DNA from 2 places in the Pradoshia eiseniae genome. Region 2 is predicted to be linked to the other one. Evidence: predicted binding sites of a transcription regulator. Region 2 holds the regulator's gene; the other holds the start of a gene.

Region 1 (11,655 bases), on a different contig from region 2:
CCGGAAGGTAGCACTCTTAGGACGGCCAATCAATGGGCCTGTTACAGAATCAACTTCGCCAACACTGTAACCCCTTTCAATCATTTCACGAACGGTTACGAGTAAACCGTATGTTCCAACCCGGTTACCGATGAAGTTAGGAGTGTCTTTCGCCTCAACAACACCCTTGCCGAGAACATCTTCCCCAAATAATTTCATCGCTTGGAGAACCTCTGAGTCTGTATCCTTGGTTGGGATGATCTCCAATAATTTCAGATAGCGCGGAGGATTGAAGAAGTGAGTTCCAAGGAAGTGTTTTCGGAAATCCTCTGAGCGTCCTTCAGCCATTGCTTCAATAGAGATACCTGATGTATTGGAGCTGACGATAGTGCCGGGCTTTCTATATTTATCAATTTGCGCAAATACGCTTTGCTTAATATCGAGTCTTTCGACAACAACCTCGATGATCCAGTCACAGTCGCCGATTTTCGGCAAATCATCTTCAAAATTTCCCGCTTCAATTAACGATAAATTTTTCTTGGATGTCAGTGGTGCAGGTTTTTGCTTTAATAATTTTTGAATCGCGGTTTGGGCCAATCGATTACGGACTTGCTTGTCTTCAATAGTCAGCCCTTTCTTTTGTTCGTCTCCGGTAAGTTCTCTAGGAACGATATCTAATAGCTTAACCGGAATACCGATGTTTGCTAAATGTGCCGCGATGCCAGAGCCCATTACTCCGGAGCCTAAAACGGCTACTTTTTTAATTTGAAGGTCCAACATTAATCCCCCTTTTATTTGAATGAATGCTCATTCATTTTTGACTCAAAAAAATTTGAAACAAATATCCTATATTTATAAATATAAGAGATTTCTGTAAATTCTGCAACGAAAAAACCATAAATAGGGCATTTTTGTTTTATGCATTTGGTGAAAGCTATAAACGGAGGTGATTCATCAATGGCCAGATTAAAGAAAGATCCATCAAAGGCAGGAGTGAGCGCAGCAAGCGTGAAGGGCAATGCCGGACCGCATGCCGAAAAGCACCACGGGAAGGTAAACAGCCAAAATAATCAATTCAAAAAATAAAGATGAGGCTGTCCCTCAAAGTCATTCTTCAATGACTCATGGGACAGCCCCGTCATGTAATGTTTTTTGCCTAATCAGGCAGAGTACATTTTATTATATTCCATAGATACCCTTGTGCCTGCTTTTCCTTCAAGGGCTGCTACCACTTGATCAAGAGAGGTGATGATTGTAGTTCTGCCTTCCCTTGATTCAGCGAATTGAATGGCCGCTTCAACCTTAGGAAGCATGCTTCCAGGTGCAAATTGCCCTTCCTCCGCATATCCTTTCAAATCACTTGTGCCAACCTTATCAAGCAATTGCTGGTTCGGCTTATTGTAATTGATGTAGATATTATCAACAGCTGTAAGGATAAGAAGGATATCCGCATCAACAAGTTCAGCAAGCTTCTCTGAGGCAAAATCCTTATCGATTACAGCCTCTACACCTACTAACTCTCCATCCTTTACGACAACTGGGATTCCGCCGCCGCCTGTTGAAATGACGATTTTGCCATCTTCAACAAGTGTATTGATGCTTCTATGTTCTTGAATGCTGATTGGTTTTGGTGAAGGAACTACTTTTCTCCATCCGCGTCCTGCGTCCTCTTTAACAGAAGCGCCTGTCTCAGAAATCATTTTTTCAGCTTCTTCTTTTGTATAGAAAGGTCCAATCGGTTTTGTCGGATTGATGAAGGCTGGGTCATTTTCATCCACGACTACGCGTGTCACAATGCCAACAACCTCTTTCTCAATCTTTCTTTTGGCCAATGCTTTATCCATTGCATTTTCAAGCCAATAACCAATCATTCCTTGAGACATTGCTCCGCATGTATCAAGAGGCATTGCTGGATTTTTCTCGCAGTCAGCAGCCTTTTGCTGAAGAAGAATATTACCGACTTGCGGACCATTTCCGTGTGAAATGATAATATCATTTCCGGCTTCAACTAGACCGACAAGCTGCTCAGCTGTTTTCTCAAGCGCCATTTGCTGAGCTTTGGCACTCGCATCTCCTGATTGGATGGCGTTTCCCCCAAGAGCAATAACAATCTTTTGCCTTTTCATCAAAGTATTCCTCCTACCATGTCTAATGTTTCAAGCGAATGAGATTAAATAGTGATGGCTCCAGTGACCAATCCATAGATGGCTGCAACCGCAAAGACGATAAGTGCGGCAGAAATCGCCAAGTCTGTTTTCGTGAATACTTGTTTCACATTCGCCTCTTTTTGAACGAGATAGTAAATAGCGATGCCTGGTGCATACAGCAGCATAGTTAATAATAAGTAACCTACACCCGCGGCATAAACCATCCAGATAGCATATACGCTTGCCACGATTCCGACAAAGAGATTTTTTGCGCGATCGGCTGCTTTGTCTTGAATGGAATATTTCAATTGATAGAATGCTGTAAAGGCATATGGAATTAAAATAGCAGATGACGCTAAAGAGAATGCAAAATTGTACGCTTGTTCAGAAACAAGGAATGTTAATAAGAACACTTGGATTAATCCATTTGTTAACCATAGTGAGTTTGCTGGTGCTCCATTTTTATTTACTTTAGCAAACCAAGAAGGGAATAGCTTTTCTTTACCAGCTAGATATGGAATCTCAGAGGCTAGCAAAGTCCAGCCAAGCCATGCACCAAGTACAGAGATGATTAAGCCAAGGTTAATGAACGTTGCTCCCCAAGGTCCGACAATCTCCTCAAAAATATACGCCATTGACGGGTTAGCTAATCCAGCCACATCTGCTCTATGCATAACCCCCATAGACATGAAGGAAATTAACACATAGATAGCAAGCGTCCCGATCAAACCAATGACAGTCGCTTTACCAACGTCTTTTTTGTCTTTAGCACGAGAAGATAGAACAACCGCACCCTCAATACCAATGAATACCCAAAGAGTTACAAGCATTGTGCTTTTCGTTTGAGCCATGACATCAGAGAATTGGAAGCCTGCTCCTGTACCCCAGAAGTCATCAATGAAGATATCAGCATTGAACGCAAAAATCCCGATAATAATGAATAAGAAAATCGGAACGAGCTTAGCGATAGTTGTCACGATATTAACGAGTGCAGCTGAATGTACGCCTCTTAATACGAGACCATGAACAACCCATAACAAAACACTGGCACCAATGATGGCTGCGATATTTTGTCCGCCCTCAAAGACTGGGAAAAAGTAACCAATGGATGAGAATACGAGTGTCGCATAAGCTACGTTTCCGAGCCAAGCAGAAATCCAATATCCCCAAGCACTGTTGAATCCTAAGAATTTACCGAATCCGGCAGTGGCATAACTGAATACGCCGCCTTCAAGATCTGGTCTCTTTTCATTTAAGTTTTGGAATGAGAAAGCTAGGGCAATCATACCGATACCTGTGATAACCCAACCGATAATGCTTGCACCCGGAGAAGCAGCACCAGCCATATCGGAGGCTAAGTTAAATGCTCCTCCGCCAATCATGGACCCTACAACAATCGCGATTAGCGAAACCAGTCCAAGCTTTTTATTTCCTTCCATCTAAAATCACCTCTTAAAGTAAATGTGGAGGCAGGGAAGCCCCTGCCCCATTTTAGTTATTCTTCAATATTTCCTAGTGTTAAAGCCATTACCGCTTTGATTGTGTGCATGCGGTTTTCTGCTTGGTCAAACACTTTGGAGTGTTTGCTGCGGAATACTTCATCTGTCACTTCCATTTCGCTCAATCCGTGTTTTTCAAACACACTGCGGCCATAGGAAGTTTCAAGATCATGGAATGCTGGCAAGCAGTGCAAGAAGATTACATTCTCATTGCCTGTTTTGCTGATCATGTCCATGTTAACTTGGTATGGAGAAAGCAAGGCAATACGCTCTGCGAATTTATCTTCTTCACCCATGGATACCCAAACATCTGTATAAATAACATCTGCGCCATTTACCGCTTCATCGACATCAGATGTAATAGTTACACGTCCGCCAGATTTCTGAGCCATTTCCTTAGCCATTTCAACGATAGAGCTTTCTGGGAATAAGGATTCAGGTGAGCAAATTCTCACATCCATACCGACAAGAGCTCCGCCAATGAGCAAGCTGTTTGCAACATTATTACGGCCATCGCCAACATAAACGAATTTCACGCCTTCTAAGTGTCCGAAGTTTTCTTGAACAGTCAAGAAGTCTGCTAATGTTTGTGTAGGATGCCACATATCTGTTAATCCGTTCCATACTGGAACACCAGAGTGTTCAGCAAGCATTTCTACCTTAGAATGCTCAAAGCCGCGGAACTCAATTCCATCAAACATTCTGCCTAGTACCTTAGCAGTATCTTCAATAGACTCTTTCTTGCCAAGCTGGATATCATCTTTACCCAAGTATTCAGGGTGTGCACCTAAATCTGTGCAAGCCACTGTGAAGGCACAGCGAGTTCTTGTTGATGGTTTTTCAAAAAGAAGCGCAATGTTTTTGCCAGCCATATAACGGTGTGGAATGCCTTGTTTTTTCATATCTTTCAATTTAGCAGCAAATTCTATCATATACACAAACTCTTCTTTTGAGAAATCCTTTTCGCACAAGAAACTTTTTCCTCTGAAATCTGGTTTAGTAACAAGCATTTAGTTAATTCCCCTTCCATAATAGAACGATATATTTTTATATTTAGATATCTTCACGAACAAGCGGCATGCTCATGCAGCGTGGGCCCCCACGACCGCGGGATAATTCCGAGCTTTTAATTTCAATAACCTTAATGCCATGCTCGCGCAAGCATTGGTTAGATACATAGTTTCGATCATAAGTAACAACAACACCAGGAGCGATTGCCAGCGTGTTTGAACCATCATTCCATTGTTCACGTGCAGCTGCAATTTCATCTCCATTACCGCAAAGGATTAAATCTAATTCAGTTAGATTCAATACTTCTTTCAATGCTTCTTGAATATCTGTACGGTAAGAGATTGTTACATGCTCTTCATCTTGTCCTTTTTCAAGAATGTAAATGTTCATTTTACCGCCAGGGCCTTGAATCATCGGGTGAATCGTAAAGCTATTGCGATCTACCATTGTGAAGACCGTGTCTAAGTGCATGAATGCACGGCAGCTTGGAATTTCAATAGCAACGACTTTTTTCACCTTGTCTTGTTTCTTGAATAGATTGATAGCCAATTTCTCAATGGCTTTCGCAGATGTACGTGCTGATACACCAATTGCAACGACTTCTTCACTCAAGACAAGCTCATCGCCGCCCTCGATTGGGTTATTATAATTACGGTCAAGCCAAACAGGAATATCATGTCCTGCAAAGCGAGGGTGATGTTTAATGACATACTCCATGAACATGGATTCACGGCGACGTGCCGGCTCTCTCATATTATTGATTGATAGACCATTTCCAATCGCAGCTGCCGGGTCACGAGTGAAGTACAGGTTCGGCATTGGATCTGTGTAGAATGGATAGTGGTCTTCCATCAATTCATACAGATGTTTTCTTTTTTCAATATCAAGCTCATTCTTGCGAATACCCGCCATGATTTTGTTAACCATGTCTAGGTTAGAGAATGATAATAAGTATTCTTTTAGATTTTCATATGTACGAGGGCTCGTCATATTACTTTCTTGCAGCATCCGGCTGACAAATTCATCTTTGACTTCCGGATTGGTTAATGATTCAGCTACTAGGTTTTCAAGATATAAAACCTCTACTCCCTCATCCTGCAAAGTTTTTGCAAAATAATCATGCTCTTCTTGGATTATCGGTAAATACGGGATATCATCGAAAAGCAATCTTTCTAGATATTCCGGAGTTAGGTTTTCAACTTCATATCCTGGACGTTTCAGCATTACAGTTTTCAACTTTCCAATTTCAGAAGTTACGTGAATAGGCTTACTCAAATTACTTACCTCCTGCATCTGATTTATCTTACAGGTTCATTATAGGAAACCGTTTATTTATACATCGTGAAATTATTCACATAGAAAATGTGAAATTTTACGCAAAATTCTTCATATTTAGTGAGGTATTCGTATGTTTATTATCATCTTTTTAAGGAAAACGCTTTCTGAAATCGGGAAATTGCATAAAAAACTGTATAATACACAATATCTATTCAAAAAATTTTTTAATTAATCATATTTTATTAGCTGCTTAATGCTTTCAGCCGCTGTTCAATCACTTTTGCCTGTTCCTTCGTTTTACAGATGATTAAGGAAGTATCATTTCCGCAAATTGTTCCTGCTTTTTCTTCCCAATCCAGCTCATCCAAGACAGCTCCAATGGTTTGGGCATGACCAGGCAATGTTTTTAAGAGAATGAAATATTCAATTCTCTCCATGCTAATCAGTGCATCTTCCAGCTTTTTGCGCAGCTTGATCGTATCTAAATACTTATATTCTGCCACGAACCCATATCTTGTCCCTCCTGATTTAGCAGGGTATTTCGCCAGGTTTAACTCGCGAATATCACGTGAAATTGTTGCCTGTGTTATTTCAAGCCCATTCTTTGCCAATTCTTCCACAAGCTGTTCCTGTGTTTTAATTTCATTTTGCGTGATTACCTTCTTAATTAAAGCATGTCTCTCTTTCTTATTCATAATCTTCATCATTCTCCTCCAATCATCGTTCAGACCACATAAAAGGCCTATCCCCATTTAACTGGGCATAGGCCACTTGATTAGCTTTCTATTTGAAAATTTGGTATATCATCATGATGCTTCAGCTCTTCAGGTGAGAAGGATACTTTTATAGCTCTCTTTTCGCGCTGTTGCAAATAGGCTGTTGTCACCTTTTCTTTATGCAAGCCTTCTATCTCTGGGAATACTAGCTTAATTTGCTGTGAGTGATGCTGAAAGTTCCTGAGAACAATCGAGCACTCCACTGTTTCCCCATCGGTCCTTTGTGCACAAGAGCTTTCTTCATGTAGATATAGCACCGCATCGGCACCGGACTGACCAGAGTAGGCGTACACATCCTCACCCATTTTAAACAGATTGTTTACAGCAATAGATGGAATAACGACAGCTGCAATCAGGAATAACGGCTCCAAATATCGGAATTTCCTTCTGTGGGTTGGATATTCATCTGTGAACCATTTGATCAGCAGCAATACGCCAATAAATTGGATGCTAGCTGCCACAAGCCATACAGTAGAAAGACCGAAAAGACCCTCTTGCGTCCACGAAAACTCTTCGAACAACTGATTCCCGACCATTGATTCCTGACCTGGAAATTTAAGCACTAAGGCCAATCCAACCAGATACACCGCAGATCCCAATACATTATAGGACACTTTAATCATTGTAGCACTTCCATTCCATCCAAATATTATTAGTCCTATAATACTGGTTCAATATGTCTATTTTCAAATATATTGCATTTAAAGACCTATATAACTAATTTTTCAAAGTATTGAGGTTCATGAATGTACATCACTTTCCCTTTGATTGTTAATTTCTTCTCCCGTTTTAATTTATTTATGACCATGCTAGCTGTTTCTCTGGATGTTCCTGAAATAGAAGATATTTTTGCTGTAGTAAGAGGAATATCAATTCGAATGTAATTCGGATACTCCACACCCAAGTCCATCATTAAATATGAAATAGAATTCATCACTCTTTCCTGCGCATTCGGAATAATACCGTGCTGAATTCGCCTCTCTTGGCCTTCAAGTATTTTGCCGTACTCTTTAATCAATCTTTGAAGCAGCCGGCTATGCTTAGCCACAAACCCCTCAAACACATCTATCGATAAGTACACAACATGGACATCTGTTTCTGCAATAGCCGAATGGCAATACTCGTCTGTATCAGCAAACAGTCCATTATACGGAAATAGCGAATCTTTCTTTATGTATTGGTGGTACTGCAGACTGCCCTGCTTATTGGATTTTTCAAGGGTGACATACCCCTCCAACAAATAATACATTCGCTGCTTAGGATCCCCCTGCCAAAAAAGATACTGTCCTTTTTTGAGCTTTCTTTCATATAGAAATGGCTCCAATACGCTTAATTCTTGTTTAGTCAAGCAGGAGAACAACTCCTTCTTCTTTAAAACATCAATTATAGTACTCATACTTGTACACCCGCTTCATCCTATTTGTGCCTGCTTACTTGTTTTAATTTATATATCTAACATTTCTGCAATGCCCATCAATTGCCGACAGACGGATTAGTACTGCTTTTTTGTCTTATTGCATTCTGCATAGACAATCTATTCACCACTCCATATTATTATATCAAAATAAAAAAAGAGTATATAGAAAATTTACTAAATACTGATTTCAACATGATACTATTCACTTTTATACATATACCGCATGACCTGAACCTATTCCACTAAAGCGTCAATGGTCACCTGATATCCATCATCTATATGTCCTTTCAGCAAGTCCTCCTAATCTGTTCAGTTCCTTATTTAGAGCTTTTGCTTTTTTGTCCATAAAAAAAGAAGGGATATTTCCCTCCTTTTACATTACGTCGAAAACATGTATTTCCTATGGTGATATCGTATGCTGAAAATCAGCCCGATTGCCATCATATTGCCGAGGAGTGAACTCCCCCCATAACTCAGGAATGGCAGCGGAATGCCCGTGATTGGCAAGAGGCCAATCGTCATCCCTATATTTTCGAACACATGGAAAGTCAGCATGCAAATGACACCAACACAAATATACGTGTTATATTCATTTTTTGTCTCAAGCCCGATCTTTGTCATATTATAGATGAGCATGAAAAAGAGAATGATCACGGCGCTTGCACCAAAGAAGCCATATTCCTCGCCAATGACCGCAAAAATAAAGTCAGTATGTCCCTCAGGCAAATATACTTCTTTGTTTCCAAATCCTTTCCCTGAGGTTGTTCCAGAACCGATAGCCAGCAAGGATTTGATTAATTGGTATCCCTCTGATGAGGTGTAATTATACGGATCAAGCCAGGCATATATTCGCCCAAATTGGTATTGTTTCACGTGGAAGTATTTTTCCATAATATCTGGATGCCAGACGACTAAATAGAATATCGTTCCCACCAGCAGCAATCCGCCGCCGAACATCGGAAGCAAGATTCTCCATGTTATCCCGGAAACAAAAATCATGCCAATCATGATGGCAATCATGACGAGTGAAGTCCCAAGGTCAGGCTGCTGCATAACAAGCATTAATGGCGCACCCGTTGTTAAGCCTATTTTCATCAACAGGATGAAATCTGTTTGCATGGTTCTGATTCGATGCTTCGCATGGTGATTTTGGATAAGGGCAGATAAGGCCATAATCAAGAAGACCTTCATCATCTCTGAAGGCTGTATAGAACCTAACCCTGGCAGTTTATACCAGCTTTTCGCACCATTTATAACTGGAGCCAAGCCTTCTGGGGCAACAATCAAACCAAGCAAGAGAAGAAGACCGAGGCCATATAAATACCATGACATTTTCTTTAGCTGGTCGGCATCCAATGTCATGATTAAAAAGGCGATTGTCAATCCAACCACATACCACATAATTTGTTTAACGACAAAATTCTCCCCATATTGTCCCGTTGTCTGAGCGCTATATATAGCCAAGCAGCTCATAACAAATAGAAGGAAAATAATGAACAGCAGACCGTAATCGATCTTGGATGTGAAATTCCGATTATTGTTAGACATGTAAACTCACCATATTCTTCCTAAATTAAAGGTAAAGCCATACCCTTTATTATACTTGAACATGCTAAAATCACAACTTAAAGAATAGGCAATTTTATAACCTGAAATTATTATTATACCTTTTAAAAATCATTTCAGTCTATTTGGACTAAAACCATTTTATACCTGATTTGAAATTCCAGTTAGTAAGAAAATAAAGAGGGTAAATAAAAATAAGTAATAATAGAAGGAGGAGCATGCCATGGATGAAAAATCAAAGCAAACATTCCAGCATACATATATTCCTTTAACCTCGTTGACGAGCGGAATGGGGATAGAGGTCAAGGAAGATATTTATGTATTAAACACCCAAATTGTGAATGTTACGTTGGTCGGACTGCCAAATCATGACGATTTCGTTTTAGTTGATGCAGGGATGCCTAAGGCCGATGATGAAATCATCGAAGCAGTTGAGAAGCGATTCGGGGAGGGAAGCAAGCCAAAAGCCATTATTCTGACACATGGGCATTTCGACCATGTCGGGGCTCTCGAAGCCCTGTTAGAAAAATGGGATATTCCGGTCTATGCACATGAACTTGAACTACCCTATTTAACTGGACAAAGAAACTATCCAGAACCCAACACAAAAGCTGCAGGCGGTTTAGTCCCGGATATCGCCCGATTCTTCCCCAATCATGGCATTGATATTGGCAACAAGGTTCACCCTTTACCCGCAGATGGAACCGTTCCAGATATGCCGGGCTGGGAATGGATTCATACACCAGGCCATACGCCAGGCCATATCTCCCTTTTCCGCAAAGAAGACAGCTTCCTGATTGCAGGAGATGCCTTCGTCGGAGTTAAACAAGAGTCATTATACAAAGTACTCACCCAGAAGCAGGAGATCAGCGGACCGCCAGCCTACTTCACGACTGATTGGAATGCTGCTCGTGAATCTGTCAGAATACTGAACACCTTAAAGCCGCAATTTGCCGTCACTGGCCACGGTCTTCCACTGCTTGAAGACTACTTAACGCACAAACTGGATGAGCTAGCTGTTCATTTCGATGAAATCGCAAAGCCTGATGAACATAATAATAGATAGAAGTGAATACAAAAAGGAGCCACCCGCTAATTCAAAAAAATTGGATGGTTCCTTTTCTTTGAGCTATATCAGAATCAGGCTCTCTTTATAAACATATTGTCCAATTGAAAGAGTGTACTTGCTTTTTAGCGTTCCCACGGACGATTAGTAGTGAAGAATTCCGCCAGCTCTTTACTTTGCTTGCGATTTTCTTTGCGCTTATCTGCTCTAAAGACTGCCGTCTCGTTTAATTTCTTTTCCTCTGCTGTTTCTGGAATGACTTTAGGTACACGCGTCGGCTTGCCGCTCTCATCCATAGCAACGAATGTTAAGAAAGCAGTTGCCGCTATCTTGCGTTCCCCGGTCATCAAATTCTCTGCCGTCACCTTAACGAATACTTCCATCGAACTATTCCCTGTCCAGCTTACATACGACTCCAAGCAGACAGAATCCTCCGGAGAAATAGGAGCTAAGAAATCAACTGAATCTGTAGAGGCTGTTACAACTGCTTTTCGGCAGTGGCGTGTCGCTGAGATGGAAGCCGTCATGTCAATATCACTCATAAGCTTCCCTCCAAACAATGTGTTATGGTCATTCACATCACTTGGGAATATTCGGCTTGTTTTTACAACCCTGGATTCATTGCATGTTTTTGTTTCCATATCATCTTACCTTCTTTCTAGAAATCCAGATGCCAGTCATGGCTGGCTAAATAACTCTAACCCAATGGTATAATTAGGATAACAATATTTAATGTAACAAACTATCATTTGAGTATCAAATAACAGCCATTATCCGGAGTATATCCGGCCAACATTAAAAATGTGAAGTACAGGAGAAGGTGGCGGATTTCCGCTTGCCGCACCTGCAAAAAAATCATATCTATGTTTAACAAAGTCTAATTATAAAATCCTGGAGGGTTCGCATATGAATAAAT
Region 2 (11,655 bases):
CCCCTAAGATCCAAAGGAACGGTTTGTTTTTCACTAGGCTTTTGATTGAACGAAGGAAAGCGCCCTTCTCAATTTCTTTTGCTGGTACTTGAATACGCTCAGTTGTAAGTTTATAGCAGCCCATGTAACAAGCGATAGCCAATACGCCAAAGACAAGAGCTGTCATGAACATGCGGTCTGCGCTGATTTTATTGTCTACGAATACAATCATTGGTCCTAAAACACCGATAAGAAGACCTGCCAATGATGCACCGATTGTGCGCCATGTAGAAAGTGTTGTACGTTCAACCGGATCGGCTGAAATAACAGAAGCCATTGAACCATAAGGAATGTTAACCGTACTGTATAAAGTACCCCAGATAATATATGTTACAAAAGCCCAAGCTAGGTAGAAGCCATCTGACATACCTGGAATTGTCGTGAACATTAACACACCTGTAATAACGAGCGGGAAGGACATGCGGAAAATCCAAGGCTTAAACTTCCCATTCTTCGTTGCTGGACGCGTATCAATGAAACGGCCCCAAGCTACGTCTGCAAACGCATCCCATAAGCGGGCAATCATGAATAGCACACCTACTGTTGCAGCGCTGATATGGAAGATATCTGTGTAAAATACCATTAGGAACGAGCTTGTAAGAATGAAGAAGAAGTCATTCCCAAAATCACCAAGCAAATAACCAAATTTATCACGCCATCCAAACGGTCGTACCGTATTAGATTGACTTTGTTCCTCCTGTTGGAGTACTGGTTCTCTCATACTCATTACATAATTCCTCCTTGACACAATCATTTATAACTTTGCTCATTATTGAGCATAATTAACCAAACTTACTTTTCTTTTCTTCAAAATAAGAAGATTGTTTTGCCTGTTTCAGAAGTGTAATTCATGCTCAATAATGAGCAAATGTGGTTATTAACTAATTCTAATTTTCATCATGAATATGATTGCTTTTAAACAAGTAGTTTAAATTGCTCAATGTTGAGCATAATAACTTGCAGTTTTTCTTCCTTTCATTTTCCGATAACTAGTTGGTGTCATTCCAATTCTTGCTTTAAAAAAACGGCTGAAATGTGCAGCGCTTTCAAATCCAGTTGACAGAAAAATATCCTCCAGCGATTGATCAAGCTTCATTTCCAATAAATACTTTACCTGAATCAGTCTGCATTCCATCACATATTGCATAACCGTATAACCGGTAACCTCTTTAAAAACATGAGAGAGATAGTATTTATTTAAGTTCAATTCTTTGGCCAGACGTTCCAAACTCACTTTTTCGCAATAATGCTGATTAATCCAAGAGGCAATATTCTCAGCATGCTGCTTCTTTTCCGTTTTCTTCTGTTCAACACGCATTTGTTCACATTCGCTCATTTTATAAATCTTCACTAATAATTGGAGAAACTCGATTTTCACTTCGGTTTCCAACAAGACATTTATTTTTCCGGTACTTTTGAATTCCTGGTCAATAGCCTCTAACTGCTCAGCGATCCATTTAATCTTCTCAGCCACATAATGACCCGAGGCATCAAATCCAGTCCGCAGGATGCAATTATTCAGCTTTTGGAAGGGATCCAAAAGACTCGGCATTCCCAATACAAGCAACATTTTTTTCAGCCAGACTGGTGAAAAATGAACCATACTCCTGATATATGTATCCGGAGATATCGGACCTGACTTATGTAAAGTCAATCCATCCAAAAGAAGGATATCCCCAGGCTGCAGCTCATATACTTGGTCTTGAATGAAATATTTACAATCTCCTTCCTCAAGGACAAAAATTTCACATGTACTGTGTGATTCAAATTGATTAAACTCACTCGTATCCGCATTCATTCCTTGAAGACGATAAAAGGCCAATATGGATTCATCCAATACTTTTGGTTGATACATATTCTTTGTCCATTTATTCACTGTTGCTCACACTCCCGGAAGTCAGTGTTCCAAAGGGACTCATATCGGAACACCTATTATTATACTAGTATACTAAAAAACAAAAAGCATTTTATGAAAGTGCTTTCTTGCCAAAAATTTTTGACTTATATTGCTTCTCTAAAAAATCTAGCATAAACAGATAATATAGTAAATCACTTTCCGTGGAGTGATAGGTGAATCATTTGGACTAAAGAGGACACCTCTGTTATAAAGCTATTCCAGATCTTAGCACCCTAACCTGTTTTGCCCCTCTTTAATTCCAAGTACAGGAATGTACAACCTCAAAATAAAATAGAAGCCTCACACAAGTTCATGAAACTTACGAGAGACTTCTATTATTCTTCAATAATTATTATCATAACGAATATGAACTTGCTTATGAGGATCTACATTCAACCAATTCCCGATTGCATGGACGTCGTTCTAATACTCGAGGCAATGCAATATTGGGCAGAATAATAGGTTGCCATAATCAAGAAATGTGAATAAGGTACATCTGAGATGAACATATTCCACGATAAGATCGTATCAGAAATGACGAATAGCAAACTGCCAATAATCGCATACAAATTGCCTGTCATAAAGGCAGCCCAAGCCATGATAGAAATTGCACCAATATAGAAAAGCACCGGCACAATTAATTCTTCCTCTCCAGACAACTGAAGGGAAGTTACTAGTTTCTTACCCATGAATAAATCAAATACAAAAAGCGGCAGAATGGATAAACAGCGGAGTTTAGAAAAGGACCATTGCTTAAAGAATCCAAACGTATAAATGATATGCCCAATAAGAAAACAGCTTAGGCCAATCACAAACCAATGAAGCAATCCATCACCTAGCATGCAAAAAAACAGGCCGAAAAGGATAAGACCTTTATTTTGCCGAACCCCCTCTGTTTTTTGGATAAAGGCAAAATAGATAATCAGCCACATCGGAATGAGCTTAAACAGTATTTTAAGCGCGAAAGGTTCAGAGGGGATGAAAAAAATATAAATAATACTCATTAATAAAATGAGAATGGATAGGTACTTTAACTTCATGAATTGACTCCTCTTTATTACTTCTTCCCGCTAGTATACCATCAATAATCTCCTTAGAGATGTCTATTACATAAAAATTTACAAATCGTTTTATATTGTCTTAGATGATTGAAAGACCATAATATTCGTGCTTCTACCCCTTACAAAAAAAAGGTTCTCCTTCGAATTAATCATGAAATAAACATAATAATGTATCTTTGCTAAATTTAATTTTATTTTATAATTTACAGAAATATCTTGTTGAAAATGTAAAATAGATAACAGATAATAGATTTGCGAGAACGCTTTTAGTTCTTTTTAATTTTACTTCCATTTGTGAAAGGAGTCACAAACTTATGAAAGCAGCAGTAGTAACAAAAGACAAAAAAGTAAGCGTTGAAGAAAAACAACTTCGCCCTTTAAAATACGGTGAAGCTTTGGTGCAAACAGAATATTGCGGTGTTTGCCATACAGACTTGCACGTTAAAAATGCCGATTTCGGTGATGTAACAGGTGTAGTTTTGGGCCACGAAGGAATCGGTAAAGTTATTGAGGTAGCAGAAGGCGTTACTTCCTTAAAAATCGGGGATCGCGTTTCTATCGCTTGGATGTTTGAAAGCTGCGGACACTGTGAATATTGCACATCAGGCCGCGAAACACTTTGCCGCGACGTGAAAAATGCAGGATACTCTGTTGATGGAGCGATGGCAGAACAAGTTATCGTAACAGCTGACTATGCTGTAAAAGTACCAGAAGGCCTCTGCCCTGCTGCAGCTTCTTCCGTAACTTGTGCAGGTGTAACAACTTACAAGGCGGTAAAGGAAACTCAAGTACGTCCAGGGCAATGGATTGGTATTTTCGGTGTCGGCGGCTTAGGTAACCTTGCTGTCCAATACGCTAAAAACGTATTCGGCGCTAAAGTCGTAGCATTCGATATTAGTGATGATAAATTAGCATTCGCAAAAGAAGTTGGCGCTGACGTCGTTGTCAACTGCTTAAATGAGGACCCAATCGCAAAAGCAAAAGAAGTAACTGGCGGTAAAGGCTTAGATGCAACAGTTATCACTTCTGTAGCAAAAACTCCTTTCAACCAAGCTATCGATGTCGTAAAAGCTGGCGCTCGCGTAGTAGCTGTTGGCTTACCTGTTGAAAAAATGGATCTAGACATTCCTCGTCTCGTATTAGACGGAATCCAAGTAATCGGGTCTTTAGTAGGTACTCGTCAAGACTTGGCTGAGGCATTCCAATTTGCAGCTGAAGGAAAAGTAGTTCCTAAAGTAGCATTGCGCAAACTAGAGGAAATCAATGATATCTTCGAGGAAATGGAAGAGGGTAAAATCACAGGCCGTATGGTTATCGATTTCACTAACTAATCATATCAATCGTAGATAGATTTTAACGAAAAGGCAAAGCTCAACGCTTTGCCTTTTTCATCATGCTATGAAGCAAGCACTTTTTGTTCATACAGTTATTACAGAAGAAGACTTATAATAATTTTAAATGACCCGTTACCTCATCCACTTTTTCTCTCCCCAAGAATGGCTAGATATCTGTGATCAATCTACAGGCAACTCTTTTATATAACTCATTCAAATTTTCTGCATAAACTTTCATTAAACATTTGTTAGCATTTCTTTATGACTTTCCGTCCATTGTACTCCCCCCACAGATGCATGAATTCCAAGAGCTACATAATTTCCTCAAGCTAACCTTTAATTAAAAAAGAAGCATCTCTCAAGTTATTCAACTTGTGAGATGCTTCTTTAAGCTAGGGGAGGCTGATTACATCATGCCGCCCATTCCGCCCATGCCACCCATGTCAGGCATTCCGCCAGCGTTTTCTTCTGGCTTGTCAGCGACAACTGCTTCAGTTGTTAAGAACATAGCTGCAACAGATGCTGCGTTTTGAAGTGCGGAACGTGTTACTTTAGTTGGGTCAACGATACCTGTTTCGATCATGTTTACCCATTGGCCATTAGCGGCGTTGAAGCCGATGCCGATTTCTTCGCGTTTTAGGCGGTCAACAACAACAGAGCCTTCTAGGCCTGCGTTGAATGCGATTTGGCGAACTGGCTCTTCAAGTGCGCGAAGAACGATATTTACGCCTGTTTGTGCGTCACCTTCTAGCTCGATTGCAGCTACTTTGTTGTACACACTTACAAGTGCAGTACCCCCACCAGCTACGATACCTTCTTCAACAGCGGCACGAGTGGAGTTAAGAGCATCCTCGATTCGAAGTTTGCGTTCTTTCAATTCAGTTTCAGTAGCGGCACCAACTTTGATAACGGCTACGCCGCCAGCAAGTTTAGCAAGACGCTCTTGAAGTTTTTCTTTATCGAATTCAGAAGTTGTTTCTTCTAATTGAGAACGGATTTGGTTGATGCGAGCGCCAATTTCGCTTGTTTGGCCAGCACCTTCTACGATTGTAGTTGTTTCTTTCGTCACAACGACTTTCGCCGCGCGTCCTAGAGATTCAAGTGTTGCGGATTTAAGGTCGCGTCCTAGCTCTTCAGTGATTACTTCACCGCCAGTTAATGCAGCGATGTCTTCAAGCATTGCTTTACGACGATCCCCGAATCCTGGAGCTTTAACTGCTACAGCATTGAATGTTCCGCGAAGCTTGTTCACAACAAGTGTTGCTTGTGCTTCACCTTCAACATCTTCCGCAATCAAAAGTAATGGTTTGCCTTGTTGAACAACTTGCTCAAGGACAGGAAGTACTTCTTGGATGTTGGAGATTTTTTTGTCAGTGATTAAGATGTATGGATTTTCAAGGACTGCTTCCATTTTGTCGGAATCAGTTACCATGTATGGAGAAGAGTATCCGCGGTCGAATTGCATACCTTCTACTACATCTAATTCAGTTGTGAATCCTTTAGATTCTTCGATTGTGATAACACCGTCGTTACCAACGCGCTCCATCGCTTCAGCAATCAATTGGCCAACTTCTTCGTCAGCAGAAGAGATTGCCGCAACTTGTGCGATAGATGCTTTTCCTTCGATTGGTTTAGAGATTGCTTGCAATTCTTCAATTGCTACAGAAACAGCTTTCTCGATTCCTTTACGTACACCCATTGGGTTAGCGCCAGCTGTTACGTTTTTCAATCCTTCACGGATCATCGCTTGAGCAAGAACAGTCGCTGTTGTTGTACCGTCACCAGCGATTTCGTTTGTTTTGCTGGCTACTTCAGCAACAAGCTTTGCACCCATGTTTTCAAAAGCGTCTTCAAGCTCGATTTCTTTTGCGATTGTTACACCATCGTTTGTGATGAGCGGAGAACCGAATTTCTTTTCAAGTACGACATTGCGTCCTTTTGGTCCAAGTGTAACTTTTACTGTATCAGCTAATGCATCGACCCCGCGAAGCATAGCGCGGCGTGCTTCTTCACTAAATTTAATCTCTTTAGCCATTCGTAAATTACCTCCTCAAAATTTTGTAGTATGATATTTTTTAACCGACATTTGCTTATCCGATTACAGCCAGAATGTCGCTTTCACGTAAAATTAAGTATTCGTTGCCTTCGTATTTCACTTCAGTGCCTGCATATTTAGAGAAGATAATGTGGTCGCCTTCAGATACTTCCAATCCTACACGCTCCCCATTCTCAAGGACACGGCCTGTGCCTACTGCTACGATTTTGCCTTCAGATGGCTTTTCTTTGGCAGTGTCAGGTAACACGATGCCGCTTGCAGTTTTCTCCTCTTGTGCGACAAGTTCAATCACAACGCGATCTCCTAGTGGCTTTAACAAGTAAAACTACCTCCTTAACATTCTCTCCATTTTTATTAGCACTCGTATATAGTGAGTGCTAACACAATTTATATATTAAATAAAGACAATCTGATTTGCAAGTGATATGAGCGAAAATTTTAGAAAATTTTATAAGGTTTTTACACCGCCTACACCCTGGCTAGTATACCCTAGCTGCAGGAAGATTATGTATAAAAGGGGGATAAGTTTTGCCATTGTACCTAATGGGGAAAAACGGGTAGAATGAGGATGTAGCTTTTTCCTTTTGGGCTTTAGTCAAAGCCCGCTTGATTCAGATACTTGTCATTAAAGGAGTTTTGTCGTTGAAGAATAATTACTGGCTGATTGTCCTTACATACATTGCCATGCAGCTATCGGGCATCATCGGTCTTCCTCTGATGGGATGGATTTTGCCGAACTTCGTAGCCGAGGATCAAGTAGCCATCTATTCGGTCGTTTCTTGGATTGTCATCAGCTTTTCCATCGCCATGCTCATTACCTTGTACTTTTTGCGAAATGAGCGGCATTCAATGAATAGATCAATGGACTTATGGGAGCGTATGCCGATTGGAGGTTCAATTGCCTGGGCCATCGGCGGGATATTCCTTGCCTTTGTTGCCCAAGCGGTTGCTGGTACGATAGAACAGCAGGTTTTCGGTATTAATGGTGAGTCCCAAAACACCCAGGATATTTTACGTCTAATTAATATGTTCCCGGTCGTCATCCTGATTTCCTCTGTCATTGGGCCAATTTTAGAGGAAATCGTGTTTCGGAAGATTCTCTTTGGAGCGCTTTTGTATAGACGGCTTGGATTCTTCCTTAGCGCCTTAGTCAGTTCGGTTATCTTCTCTCTGGCGCACGGAGAACCTGAACATACTCTTCTTTATTCAGCTATGGGCTTCACATTCGCCTTTCTGTATGTCAAAACTGGCCGAATTATCGTTCCTATCATTGCGCACGTTAGCATGAATACATTAGTAGTTCTGATTTCCACCAATTCTGGTGATTTGATTAAAGAGTTGGAGAAAGCACAAAGTTTTATCGGAGGTTTATTATGAGACGTTCACCAATGTATATGGCTATGACTTATTTCATTTTGGGGGCTGTATTTGTCTTTTTCGCCATCCAAAACGTAACGAGGAGCGGATGGGATTTTTTCACCTACTTCCTGATCATCCTTGCTACACTTGATATCGGCTCTGGCATCCGTTTCATCGGCATCCACCGCAAAATCAAGGAAATGAATAACGAGCAACAAACGAAAAACAAATAAAAGAAAAAACTCGAAGTTTATCCTTCGAGTTTTTCTGCTTTATTGGCTTCTTTAGGCTCTTCCGTCCCGCCTGCCGGGTAATGCTTTAAGAAGTAAACGAGCGATTGTAATTCAACAGCCAGATCAATATGATGCACCCTGATAGCATCTGGGACACTTAAGCGTGCCGGAGTAAAGTTCAGGATAGCTTTCACGTTCGCTGCAACGAGTCTATCCGTTATTGGCTGGGCCGCATGCGATGGCACTGTCAAGATGGCCACTTTGATGTTGGAATTTGAAAGCTTGCTTTCAAGCGCATCCATATCAAAAATTGGTACATCTCCAATGAAGGTGCCGACCTTTTCAGGTGAGACGTCAAAGGCCATTTCAATCTTCGTATTATTATTCTTCATGAAATTATAGTTAAGGAAGGCTGTTCCTAAGTTCCCGACACCAATGAGCGCCACTTGGGTGAGCTCATCCTGGTCAAGGGTCTTACGAAAGAAAGACAGCAAATAATTAACGTTATAGCCGTATCCTTTCTTCCCAAGCGCTCCAAAATATGAAAAATCTCTGCGGATTGTCGCAGAATCGACCTTAACAGCCTCACTGAGCTCCGCTGATGATACCCTGAGTTTCCCTGATGCATGCAGATTTTGTATAAATCGATAGTACAGCGGCAGACGCTTTGCTGTCGCTTGTGGTATTTTTGTATTCTCCTGCAACATTTCTTTCCCTTCTCCCTTACTTTTGTTGAGTTCCTTATAATGAATCGTCCAATTGTTTTTGAAAATCCGGGCTGGATACTCCGCCGGTCTTTTTAACTAAGTATGTTTCTCCAATAACCATTCCTTTATCAATGGCCTTGCACATATCATATATGGTAAGTGCTGTAACCGATGCAGCCGTCAGGGCTTCCATTTCTACGCCTGTGCTTCCCTTCGTCTTAACAGACACCTGAATGCGCAGCCGCTTCTGTTCTTTTTCAGCCTCCCAAAAGAAACGAATGTCTATTCCTTTAAGGGAAATTGGATGACACATAGGAATTATATCAGATGTTTTCTTCGCTGCCATAATACCAGCCACTTGGGCTACTGCCAGCACGTCACCTTTCTCCATCTCCCCGGAGGTGATTTTCTTATAAATTTCTTCTTTAACTAGGATGCTTGACTCCGCAACTGCTGTACGGGCCGTCTCAGGCTTATGTACAATATCGACCATCTTCGCCCTTCCCTGTTCGTTGAAATGAGTAAAATCACTCAAACCATTCCCCCCTTTACCATTATTTTATATTATATATGGATTTCACGGAAACTTTTGTGTAAATATTCACATATATCCTATTCAGTTGCGGTGCCCAGACTTTGTAAGATACACTTAAGCTAGTACTTCCTGAGGTGAGAATCATGATTATTTTACAAGTTAATAATGTATCCAAATATTATGGTGCAGAAGCTATTTTGTCCAGTATAAAGCTTGAAGTGCAAACGAAGGATCGGATAGCTCTCGTTGGCCGTAATGGCGCCGGCAAGTCCACCCTTTTGAAAATCATCGCTGGCACTCTTTCCCATGATGGAGGCAATATCTTCATGCCAAAAGGGACGACAATCGGCTATCTCGCCCAGCATACGGGCTTAAATTCCGACCTATCCATTTGGGATGAGATGCTGACTGTGTTCGCGGATTTGCGAAAGCAGGAGGAAGAACTGCGCGCCCTAGAAAAATCGATGTCAATCCCCGACATATATAATGACAGCACTCGCTATGAGCGAATTTTGAAGGATTATGATCACTTGCAGGAACAATTCAAAAATGCCGGTGGCTATCAGATGGAAAATGATATCCGCTCTGTCCTGCACGGTCTTAATTTTGCCGATTATGATTATGCTACCCCTGTCACCTCGCTGAGCGGGGGCCAGAAAACAAGGCTTGCTCTCGGGAAATTATTGCTGACGAAGCCGGACCTATTAATTCTCGATGAACCAACGAACCACCTTGACATCGACACTCTCTCTTGGCTTGAGGGGTATCTGCAATCCTATCCTGGCGCCATCCTGATTGTTTCACATGACCGTTATTTCCTTGATAAGGTCGTCAATCAGGTCATGGAGCTATCACGCACATCCATTAGTAAGTATACAGGTAATTATAGCAAATACCTCGTCCAAAAGGCTGAGGAATTTGAACGCAATCAGAAAATGTATGAAAAGCAGCAGGATGAAATCGCAAAACTAAGAGATTTCGTCCAGCGCAATATTGCCCGTGCCTCAACGACCAAACGTGCCCAAAGTCGCCAAAAGCAGCTTGAGCGCATGGAGATGCTGGACCGTCCGCAAGGGGATGAGAAATCTGCCAACTTCTCCTTCCAGATTGAAAAACAAAGCGGAAATGAGGTCCTGCAAGCGAAGGATATCGCAATAGGGTATGAGCATGCTGTTGCCAAGTCGATTAATTTCCGCATCACACGTGGAGAAAGCATCGCGCTTATTGGCCCGAATGGCATTGGCAAGTCTACCCTCCTTAAGACCATTACGGACAGGCTTCCAGCCCTTAGCGGTGAGTTTCAATTCGGGGCTAATGTTACGATAGGCTATTATGATCAGGAACAAGCGAACCTCTCATCAAACAAGACCGTTCTCAATGAATTATGGGATGACTATCCCATGAGCCAGGAAAAGGACATCCGCTCCATCCTTGGAAACTTCCTCTTCAGCGGGGATGATGTCATGAAAATCGTGTCGACATTGAGCGGGGGCGAGAAGGCAAGACTGGCTCTATCGAAGCTGATGATGCAAAAAGCGAACCTGCTGATTCTCGATGAGCCCACAAACCACTTGGATCTTGATAGCAAGCTCGTTTTGGAGAATGCCCTTGTCGATTATCCCGGAACTTTGCTCTTCGTTTCTCATGACCGCTACTTCATCAATCGTATTGCCGATAAGGTTATTGAGATGGGTCCAGAAGGAACTGTTGAATATCTTGGGGATTATGACTATTATGTTCAGAAAAAACAGGAGCTTGTCGAACTGGCAGAGCTTGAAAACAAACCAGCTATGCAATCGAATCAACAGTCTACCGAAAAATCCTCCTATCAAGAGGATAAGGAACTGAAGAAGCAAAATCGAAAGCGTCAGCGTCGTATCGAGGAATTAGAGGGTGCCATTGAGACGTTTGAAGCGAAAATCGCTGATTACAATGAACAGCTTTGTGACCCTGAGGTCTACCAGGATCATGAAAAAACACTGGAAATCCAAAGCCAGCTTACAGCTGCTGAATCAGCATTGGAGGAATTAATGGAGGAATGGACCATCCTTCAAGATTAATGGAAAACGGGCCTGTGTATGGCCCGTTTTTTTATCAACATATTTACCCACAGACAGTTCATAACTATATCAGGTATTCAACTGATTTTTCCACATTATCCACAGATATCGAAACTATTATCCACAGAAATTGTGTATAAGCACGAGTTATCCACAGTAACTTTAGAACTTTCTGCATTTTTAAACCAAATCGCTTGGGGATAAAAAATAGCCGCTTAATCAGCGGCTTTTTCGTCTTTTATTCTAAATCTAATCCTGGATTAGCATTCAGATTCATTCCCGCACGCCTTCCTTGCTCAAAGGCAATACTCCCCGCTGCACCTATCATAACTGCGTTATCGGTGCATAAATACAATGGCGGGATAATTAATTCA

The links. The regulator Rex, encoded in region 2, represses fermentation and respiration genes when NADH is low (regulators of the CRP and FNR family bind a similar motif). The targets are predictions, from matches to a motif close to TTGTGAAATATTTCACAA.
Region 1: a site for Rex is predicted at 5,976-5,993, ahead of arcA (arginine deiminase). Genes of this name have one in related genera too.

What each region holds. Positions count from the first base shown of each region.
Region 1 covers NZ_PKOZ01000005.1:135,344-146,998, forward strand. Annotated here, with positions in the region: gene CYL18_RS10625 (3-hydroxyacyl-CoA dehydrogenase/enoyl-CoA hydratase family protein) at 1-759, opposite strand, end outside; gene CYL18_RS10630 (YuzL family protein) at 937-1,065, shown strand; gene arcC (carbamate kinase) at 1,140-2,105, opposite strand; gene arcD (arginine-ornithine antiporter) at 2,150-3,565, opposite strand; gene argF (ornithine carbamoyltransferase) at 3,622-4,635, opposite strand; gene arcA (arginine deiminase) at 4,679-5,911, opposite strand; gene argR (arginine repressor) at 6,157-6,621, opposite strand; gene CYL18_RS10660 (hypothetical protein) at 6,690-7,313, opposite strand; gene CYL18_RS10665 (Crp/Fnr family transcriptional regulator) at 7,400-8,086, opposite strand; gene CYL18_RS10670 (FtsW/RodA/SpoVE family cell cycle protein) at 8,486-9,655, opposite strand; gene CYL18_RS10675 (MBL fold metallo-hydrolase) at 9,897-10,739, shown strand; gene CYL18_RS10680 (acyl-CoA thioesterase) at 10,865-11,380, opposite strand; gene helD (RNA polymerase recycling motor HelD) at 11,646-11,655, shown strand, end outside.
Region 2 covers NZ_PKOZ01000014.1:3,496-15,150, reverse strand. Annotated here, with positions in the region: gene CYL18_RS16100 (MFS transporter) at 1-766, opposite strand, end outside; gene CYL18_RS16095 (AraC family transcriptional regulator) at 977-1,915, opposite strand; gene CYL18_RS16090 (lysoplasmalogenase) at 2,329-2,976, opposite strand; gene adhP (alcohol dehydrogenase AdhP) at 3,312-4,328, shown strand; gene groL (chaperonin GroEL) at 4,738-6,366, opposite strand; gene groES (co-chaperone GroES) at 6,422-6,706, opposite strand; gene CYL18_RS16070 (CPBP family intramembrane glutamic endopeptidase) at 7,030-7,764, shown strand; gene CYL18_RS16065 (YdiK family protein) at 7,761-7,979, shown strand; gene CYL18_RS16060 (redox-sensing transcriptional repressor Rex) at 7,997-8,686, opposite strand; gene moaC (cyclic pyranopterin monophosphate synthase MoaC) at 8,721-9,221, opposite strand; gene CYL18_RS16050 (ABC-F family ATP-binding cassette domain-containing protein) at 9,365-11,281, shown strand; gene tsaD (tRNA (adenosine(37)-N6)-threonylcarbamoyltransferase complex transferase subunit TsaD) at 11,520-11,655, opposite strand, start outside.